DNA from 2 places in the Gottfriedia sp. NPDC057991 genome. Region 2 is predicted to be linked to the other one. Evidence: riboswitches for the same ligand, from Rfam matches in the RefSeq annotation. Region 2 holds a riboswitch; the other holds the start of a gene.
What was found. Region 2 has a riboswitch for S-adenosylmethionine ahead of ACFVR2_RS09120 (LLM class flavin-dependent oxidoreductase). Riboswitches for the same ligand answer to the same signal wherever they lie in the genome.
Positions count from the first base shown of each region.

Region 1: linked by a shared signal. The riboswitch ahead of ACFVR2_RS23550 (trans-sulfuration enzyme family protein) and the one ahead of ACFVR2_RS09120 (LLM class flavin-dependent oxidoreductase) in region 2 are both predicted to bind S-adenosylmethionine.

Region 1 covers NZ_JBHVQN010000009.1:78,916-82,808, forward strand. The annotation lists gene ACFVR2_RS23545 (ATP-dependent DNA helicase) at 1-1,034, shown strand, start outside; SAM riboswitch class I at 1,113-1,216, shown strand; gene ACFVR2_RS23550 (trans-sulfuration enzyme family protein) at 1,299-2,468, shown strand; gene ACFVR2_RS23555 (trans-sulfuration enzyme family protein) at 2,474-3,625, shown strand; gene ACFVR2_RS23560 (hypothetical protein) at 3,825-3,893, opposite strand, start outside.
Region 2 covers NZ_JBHVQN010000002.1:324,205-328,097, forward strand. The annotation lists gene ACFVR2_RS09110 (GerAB/ArcD/ProY family transporter) at 1-502, shown strand, start outside; gene ACFVR2_RS09115 (Ger(x)C family spore germination protein) at 499-1,590, shown strand; SAM riboswitch class I at 1,746-1,852, shown strand; gene ACFVR2_RS09120 (LLM class flavin-dependent oxidoreductase) at 2,028-3,077, shown strand; gene ACFVR2_RS09125 (ATP-grasp domain-containing protein) at 3,093-3,893, shown strand, end outside.

The DNA of each region.
Region 1 (3,893 bases), on a different contig from region 2:
ATGCCATAATAAATGAAATAAATAAGCGATTTATTGAATTGAGAAAAAAATGGAAGGACGTAGTAACCCCAGTTTCAAAGGAAATAGATGAGGATTTACTAGAACTTCTACATACATTTAATGAAATCGTAGAAATAAAATTACAGGAAATGGAAGAGGACGAAAATAAACAACTTCTACTTGAAACATATTTTGAGTCACTCAACTTCGTCAAAATCGCGGAGTTTTTTGATGAAAATTATGTATGCTACTATGAACTATATAAAAGTGAAGTTCATTTAAAGTTATTTTGCCTTGATCCTTCTAAAGTAATAAATGACGTCATAAAAAGATTTCGCTCTACAATTTATTTTTCAGCTACTTTAACGCCAATACAATTTTTTCAAGATATGCTTGGTGATCAAAGTCGCGATTATACAATTTCAATCGATTCTCCTTTTCATAGAGAACAACTGGAAGTAACAATTGATCCGCTATCAACTCGATATCAAGATCGTGAAAGAAATTTAGAAAGATTAATTGATTCCGTGTATAAAGAAATTACGAAAAGAAAAGGTAATTATTTAGTTTTTTATCCGTCATATCAATATTTAATTCAAAGTGTTGATTTATTTAAAGAGAAATACCCTAACATAAAAACAATCGTTCAAGAAAATGGTATGACTGAAATTGAACGAGAGGAGTTCCTTTTACAGTTTGATAGTCTAAATGAGGAAACGTTAGTTGGCTTTGCTGTATTAGGTGGCATATTCTCTGAAGGAATCGATTTAAAGGGTGATCGATTAAACGGTGTCGTAGTAGTTGGTGTAGGATTGCCACAGATTTGTTTAGAAAGAAATATTTTAAAGGAGCATTTTAATTCGGTTGGAAAAAATGGGTATTATTATGCATATGTCTTTCCAGGTATGAATAAAGTAATGCAAGCGGGTGGAAGAGTTATCCGATCTGAATCAGATGAAGGGACTTTATTACTAATTGATGATCGATATAAGAGTTCACTTTATCGAAGTTTAGTACCTGAAGAATGGAAGTAAGAGTTAATAATTAAATAATTCAAAAAAAACGATTGATAATAATCAGAGTTTTTAATATACTTACAATATAATTAAATAATCTTATCAAGAGCGGTGGAGGGACTGGCCCGACGAAACCCGGCAACTCTAGTAAATACTAGAAAGTGCTAAATCCTGCAGGTGAAAAACCTGGAAGATAAGAGCGATATGTTTATTTTACAGACATAACCACTTCTTATTTTTTAGGAAGTGGTTTTTTTATTTGACTAAAATGGGGGATTTATAATGACTAACACAAAAGAGGCTTTAAACACGAATAAAAAATCGATTGAAACGGTAGCTGTGCATGGTAGCAAAGGATATGATCCATTAACTGGTGCAATTAGTTATCCAATTTATCAATCTGCTACATTTAAACATGCAGGACTTCATCAATCGACTGGATATGATTATGCAAGATTACAAAATCCAACTCGAGAAGAAGTCGAAAATACTGTTGCAAAATTAGAAAGTGCAAATTATGGTGTTGCATTCGCAACAGGAAATGCAGCCGTTACTGCAGTATTAAGCTTATTTAAAAAGGGTGATCATCTAATTGTTTCAGATGATTTATACGGGGGTACATATCGCTTATTCGAAGAAATTTATTCGCCATATGGACTTGAGCATAATTTTGTTGATACGACTGAAATTGAAAATATTCTTGATGCACTTAAACCGAACACAAAAGGAATTTTTATTGAAACACCTTCAAATCCAATGATGAAAGTAACTGATTTAAAAAGAGTAGTAGAGATTGCAAAAAAACGAGATATTATTGTAATTGTCGATAATACATTTTTAACTCCTTATTTCTTTAGACCAATTGAATTAGGGGCAGATGTTGTTGTTCATAGTGGAACAAAGTATTTAGGTGGTCATAATGATACACTAGCTGGCTTCGTCGTAACGAATTCAGAAAATACGAATGAACGAATTCGCTATTATCAAAAATCAACAGGTGCAACATTAGCTCCATTTGACTCTTGGTTAATCTTAAGAGGTATTAAAACATTGCATTTACGCATGGAATACAGTCAAAAAAATGCGATTGTACTTGCGAAGTTTTTAGAAAATCATCCAAATGTTACTGAAGTATATTATGTAGGATTACCAACGCATAAGGGATATTCAATTATTAAAGAACAGGCAACTGGATTTGGTGCAATGATTTCATTTAAAGTGAAGGATTTAAGTTTAGTTGAACAAGTTTTAGGAAGTGTAAAAGTCATTACATTCGCAGAAAGCTTAGGTGGTGTTGAATCATTAATTACGTATCCACATACGCAAACTCATTCAGAAATGCCAGAGGAATTTAAACGAAAGCTTGGTCTAGATGACCATACACTACGATTATCAGTTGGAATTGAACATATTGATGATTTATTAAATGACTTAGAAAATGCATTGGGGTGATGAGCATGCAATTTGGAACGAAACTAATTCATAACGGAAATGAAATTGATCAGGTGACAGGTGCATTGAGTATACCAATTTATCAGACATCAACATTTCATCAATTTGATATAGAGAATTTTGGTAAGTACGACTATGCGAGAAGTGGAAATCCAACAAGAGAAGCGTTAGAAAATACAATTGCAAAATTAGAAAATGGTGTACGTGGCTTTGCGTTTTCATCAGGAATGGCTGCAATCTCTTCTGTATTATCTTTGTTCTCAGCTGGAGATCATATTGTCATTTGTGAAGATGTTTATGGAGGGACATTTAGAATAGCGACAAAAGTATTAAATCGTTTCGGAATCGATTTTACCTTTGTAGACGCTTCTAATTTACAAGAGATTGAAGCTGGAATAAAGCCAAATACAAAAGGACTTTATTTAGAAACACCTTCTAACCCTCTTTTGAAAATTACTGACTTAAGTAGTGCAATTAAAATTGCAAAAGAAAATGACATCCTTGTCATTGTAGATAATAGTTTTTTATCACCATATTTACAAAGACCATTAGACTTAGGAGCTGATATTGTCGTTCATAGTGCAACAAAGTTTATTGCAGGTCATAGCGATGTAATCGGAGGATTAGCGGTCGTAAATTCAGAAGAACTTGCAAGTGATTTATACACAATCCAAAATTCATTCGGAGCCATCTTAGGTCCACAGGACTGTTGGCTTACATTAAGAGGATTAAAGACCCTAAAAGTTCGTATGGATGCATATGAACAAACTGCATCAAAATTAGCAAACTGGCTTTTAGAACAAGAAGAAGTTGAGGATGTTTATTACCCAGGACTAAAAGGTCATCCTGGTCACGATGTTCATTTTGAGCAGGCTACTGGAGGAGGAGCAGTCCTTTCATTTACACTAAAAACGATTGAACAAACGACAAGTTTCCTTCAATCAGTCGAAAACGTTGCAGTTGCAGTTTCACTAGGTGGAGTTGAGACAATTGTTTCATATCCTGTAAAAATGTCCCATGCTGCAATACCGCTCGATGTTCGTGAACGATTAGGCGTTAAAGATACATTAATAAGAGTGTCCGTTGGTTTAGAAGATATTGAAGACTTGATTGCAAGCTTCCAAAAAGCATTAAAAGCTGGAGCAATAGTAAAGTGAAAGGAATAGGAAAATCCAATAAATAAAATTGTATTTGGCCGAAAAGAATTGAAAAACGAACAATAATTAGATGAAAACGGTAGAATATCCGTTCAATTCGAGAAAAACATTAATCCCACAATGGAATCATATTTCCTTGTGGGATTAATTCACTTTATATTTTTTGATTTTGCGTTACTTTTTTATTTAGTGTAGAAGACTAAGTAAGGAATATTTCCCCATCACCAATTTCCTCTTGAATTACCTCAGATGCACCAATAAGTGCCAA
Region 2 (3,893 bases):
GATCATCAATCGTTATCTTGAAACGAAAAAGGTTGTTAAATTTCTGTGGATTTTACCTTTAATCGGATTCGTTGTAATTAGTTTTACATTTTTCGTCCCAATTGCTTTTTTAGGTGTGAAAGGGATTAATGATGTAGTGTTTCCTTGGGTCTTCATAACTGATTCTCTAAGAATGGAATATGGGTTTATCGAAAGAGTGCTATATTTGATGCTTTATATATTCCTTTTGTTGTCACTATTATTTAGCATATTAACATGGCATGTTGGTTTAAAACTATTTGAAGGAATGTTTTTTTATTATAATTTGAAACCTGCTAAAAAAAGGAAATTTTATGGATATATGATCTTTCTATTTTTTGGAGCCGTTACGATGACACTGCAGACATTTACGAACGAAAGAGAATTATTTGATCTGATTAAAATATGGCAAAATATCCGTTTTCCTGCTGAAGGCATGTTAGTAGTGTCAATTTTTTTCTTATCACGGAGGCAAAGAGCATGAACCGTATTTTAACGTTGTTGTTAATTATGGAATTAAGTTTTATGTCTGGTTGCCAATTACTCGATGTTGATAAACGTTTTTTTGTCGTAGCGATAGGAATCGATCATACAGATGAAAATGGCGTCTACCTTGTGTCAGTGAAATTAGCCATCCCATCAGCACAAATTGGAGCGGGAAAGTCTAATTTTCAAATTATTTCTCAAAAATCAACTTCAGTTTCTGAGGCCATTAGAATAATCCAATCTTTAGTAGATAAAAAATTAGATTTTGCTCAATGTAGGGTAATCGTTATCGATAAAGAGCTACTAGTTGAAAACCAAATTGATTTGATGAAGTGGTTTATTAAACGGCCAGATATTCAAGGTGTTGCTTATGTAGCTGTAGGAGAACCTTCTGCAAAAGAAGCTTTATCATGGAGGGTTAAATCAGAGAGATTAGCGGGTAACGCTGTTGTGTTAGCTTTTAATGAAGAATCAAATAGGTCACCATATGTAATGTCAGAGATACTTAATGATTATTATATGCGATTGATAGAAAACGGTATAGATCCATATTTACCTATTATTGAACCGTTCGATAGTTCCTTTAAAATTAATACTTCCGCAGTTTTTAAAGGAACAAAATTTAAAGCAGTATTAAATCGTGATGAAACAAGGATGCTTAATGTGCTCTTAAATCCCAAAGTAACAACATTAATTAATGTTGGAAAAGGAAAAAATCAATTTTACATAAGTGCTGAAAATACGAAAACTGACATGAAAATTGTTATGCCTAAAAATAAAAAGCCATATCTAGACGTTCATATAAAGGTAAAAGGATTTATTGAGGAATCTAATAAGACACTACATCAAGATAGAGAATTGAAAGAGTATGAGAAAAAAGCATCAATCATTATGAGCTCAAGAACAAAAAAATTTCTAGAGCGTCTACAGGAATTAAATGTTGATCCACTTGGACTTGGGTTAAACTTTCAAGCAAAATACGGAATGACAAAAAAAGAAATAAATAAGTGGAAAGAAATTTATCCGAAACTTGAATTTCGAGTAAAATCTGAAGTTAATCTAAAGGGTACTGGTACCATGTATTAAATTTTTAGATCTATGTTAAATAAATAATTTTAAAATTTTATTTTTTCAAATAAATACTAGGGTAAAAGCGCTTTTTTGATAAAAATGTTTAAATTCCTTTATTGACAATCTGTTTACTAGGATTTATGATTCAGTTAATGAAATTACATAACACAAACTTATCGAGAGTGACCGAGGGATCAGGCCCTATGACGTCCGGCAACCTCCTTATGAAGGAACGGTGCCACTTCCTGCAGAATGAAATCATTCTGATAGATAAGTCGAAAACAATTGTTTCCGATGCCTCTTTCTGAATGAAAGAGGCTTTTTCTTATTTATTTACATAGGAGGTTAACATAACCTTAGTACTTTGGTTTTGAGATGCATTTTATTAATAATAAACCCAACTTAACCAATGCGAAAACTAGACAATTTTAATCATAAAGGGGAGAATAGAAATGAAATATGGTTTTTGGTTACCGATTTTTGGAGGATGGTTACGTAATGTGGATGACGAAAGCATGCCACCAACATTTGAATATGCTAAAGAGGTCATTCAATCAGCTGAAAAATGGGGATACTCGACTACTTTAATAGCTGAATTATATTTAAACGACATTAAAGGGCCGGAGCATGATTCACTTGAAGCTTGGTCAACAGCAGCGGCGCTTGCTGCAGTAACGGAAAAAATCGAAATTATGACTGCGATCCGTCCAGGTTTTCATAATCCTGCAGTAACAGCAAAAATGGCTGCGAATATTGATCAAATCAGTAACGGTCGTTTTACGCTAAACGTCGTTTCTGCATGGTGGGCAGAAGAAGCTCGTCAATATGGCGGTATTTTTACTGAACATGATGAGCGTTATGCTCGTACAGAGGAGTTTATTGATGTCCTTAAAGGCTTATGGACAGAAGAAACATTCAATTATTCAGGTAAATTTTACGACTTACAGGATACGAAGCTTGCTCCAAAACCTGTTCAGAGACCAAATCCGATTCTTTATGCAGGTGGAGAAAGTGAAAAAGGAAAGCAAACCATTGTAGAAAAGTGCGATGCATATGTTATGCACGGTGGAACAGTTGAAGAAATTAATCAGAAAGTAACAGATATGAAGGTACGCCGTGAACAAACTGGCAATGCACCATTAAGGTCTTTTGGTATGGCTGCTTATGTTATTTGTAGAGATACAGAAGAAGAGGCTTTGGCTGAGCTAGAAAAAATTACGACTGTGAAAGATTCAAGCGGTTATGCAGGCTTTAAAGACTTCACTACAAAATCACAATTAGAGCAACAAATCCAATTACAAGATTACTCAGTTTCAAATCGTGGTCTTAGACCAAATCTAGTAGGAACACCAGAGCAAATTGCAGACCGAATTTTACAATATGAAGAAGCTGGCTTAGACTTATTATTATTACAATTTTCACCTCAACTTGAGGAAATGGAACGCTTTTCACAGCAAGTTATGCCATTAGTAGAACAAAAACGTAGTTTAATAAAGAACTAGAAAGGGGATTTAAAGATGAGCAAAGTATACGTAATTCATGAAAATAGTGAGTGGACTGTGCATTTAACAAAAAGATTAGAGGAGCTTGGCGTTCCTTATGAGGAATGGCATTTAGACGAAGGTACGGTAGATTTATCAACAGCACCACCAGAAGGGATCTTTTATAGCCGAATGAGTGCTTCGTCTCATACTCGTGATCATCGTTTTGCAGCTGAATTTACGGGGCAAGTATTAGCTTGGCTTGAAGCACATGGTCGTACAGTGTTAAATGGAACAAATGCCTTAAAGCTAGAAGTTAGTAAAGTTTTACAATATTTAGAGCTAAACAAGTATGGTGTGAAGACTCCTAAAACGATCGCAGCAGTTGGAAAGCAAAACATTATTAAGGCAGCTAATAGCTTTGCTGGACAATCATTTATTACGAAGCATAATCGTGCTGGTAAAGGCTTAGGGGTTCAACTATTCCATAGTATCGATGCTTTAACAGCTTATGTGGAAGGACCGACTTTTGAGGAACCAGTCGATGGTATTACACTGATTCAAGAATACATCCAATCACCTGAAAGCTACATCACTCGTTGTGAATTTGTAGGTGGAAACTTTGTTTATGCAGTTAAAGTTGATACTTCAGAAGGCTTTGAACTTTGCCCAGCTGATGCGTGCCAAATTGGTGATTTGTTCTGCCCAGTTGGAGAAGAAGTAGAAGAGAAGCCTAAATTCCAAATCATTGAAGGCTTTGAGGACGAAATTATAAATAAATATAAAGAGGTTCTAGCTAAAAATAATGTTCAAGTTGCCGGAATCGAATTTATCAGA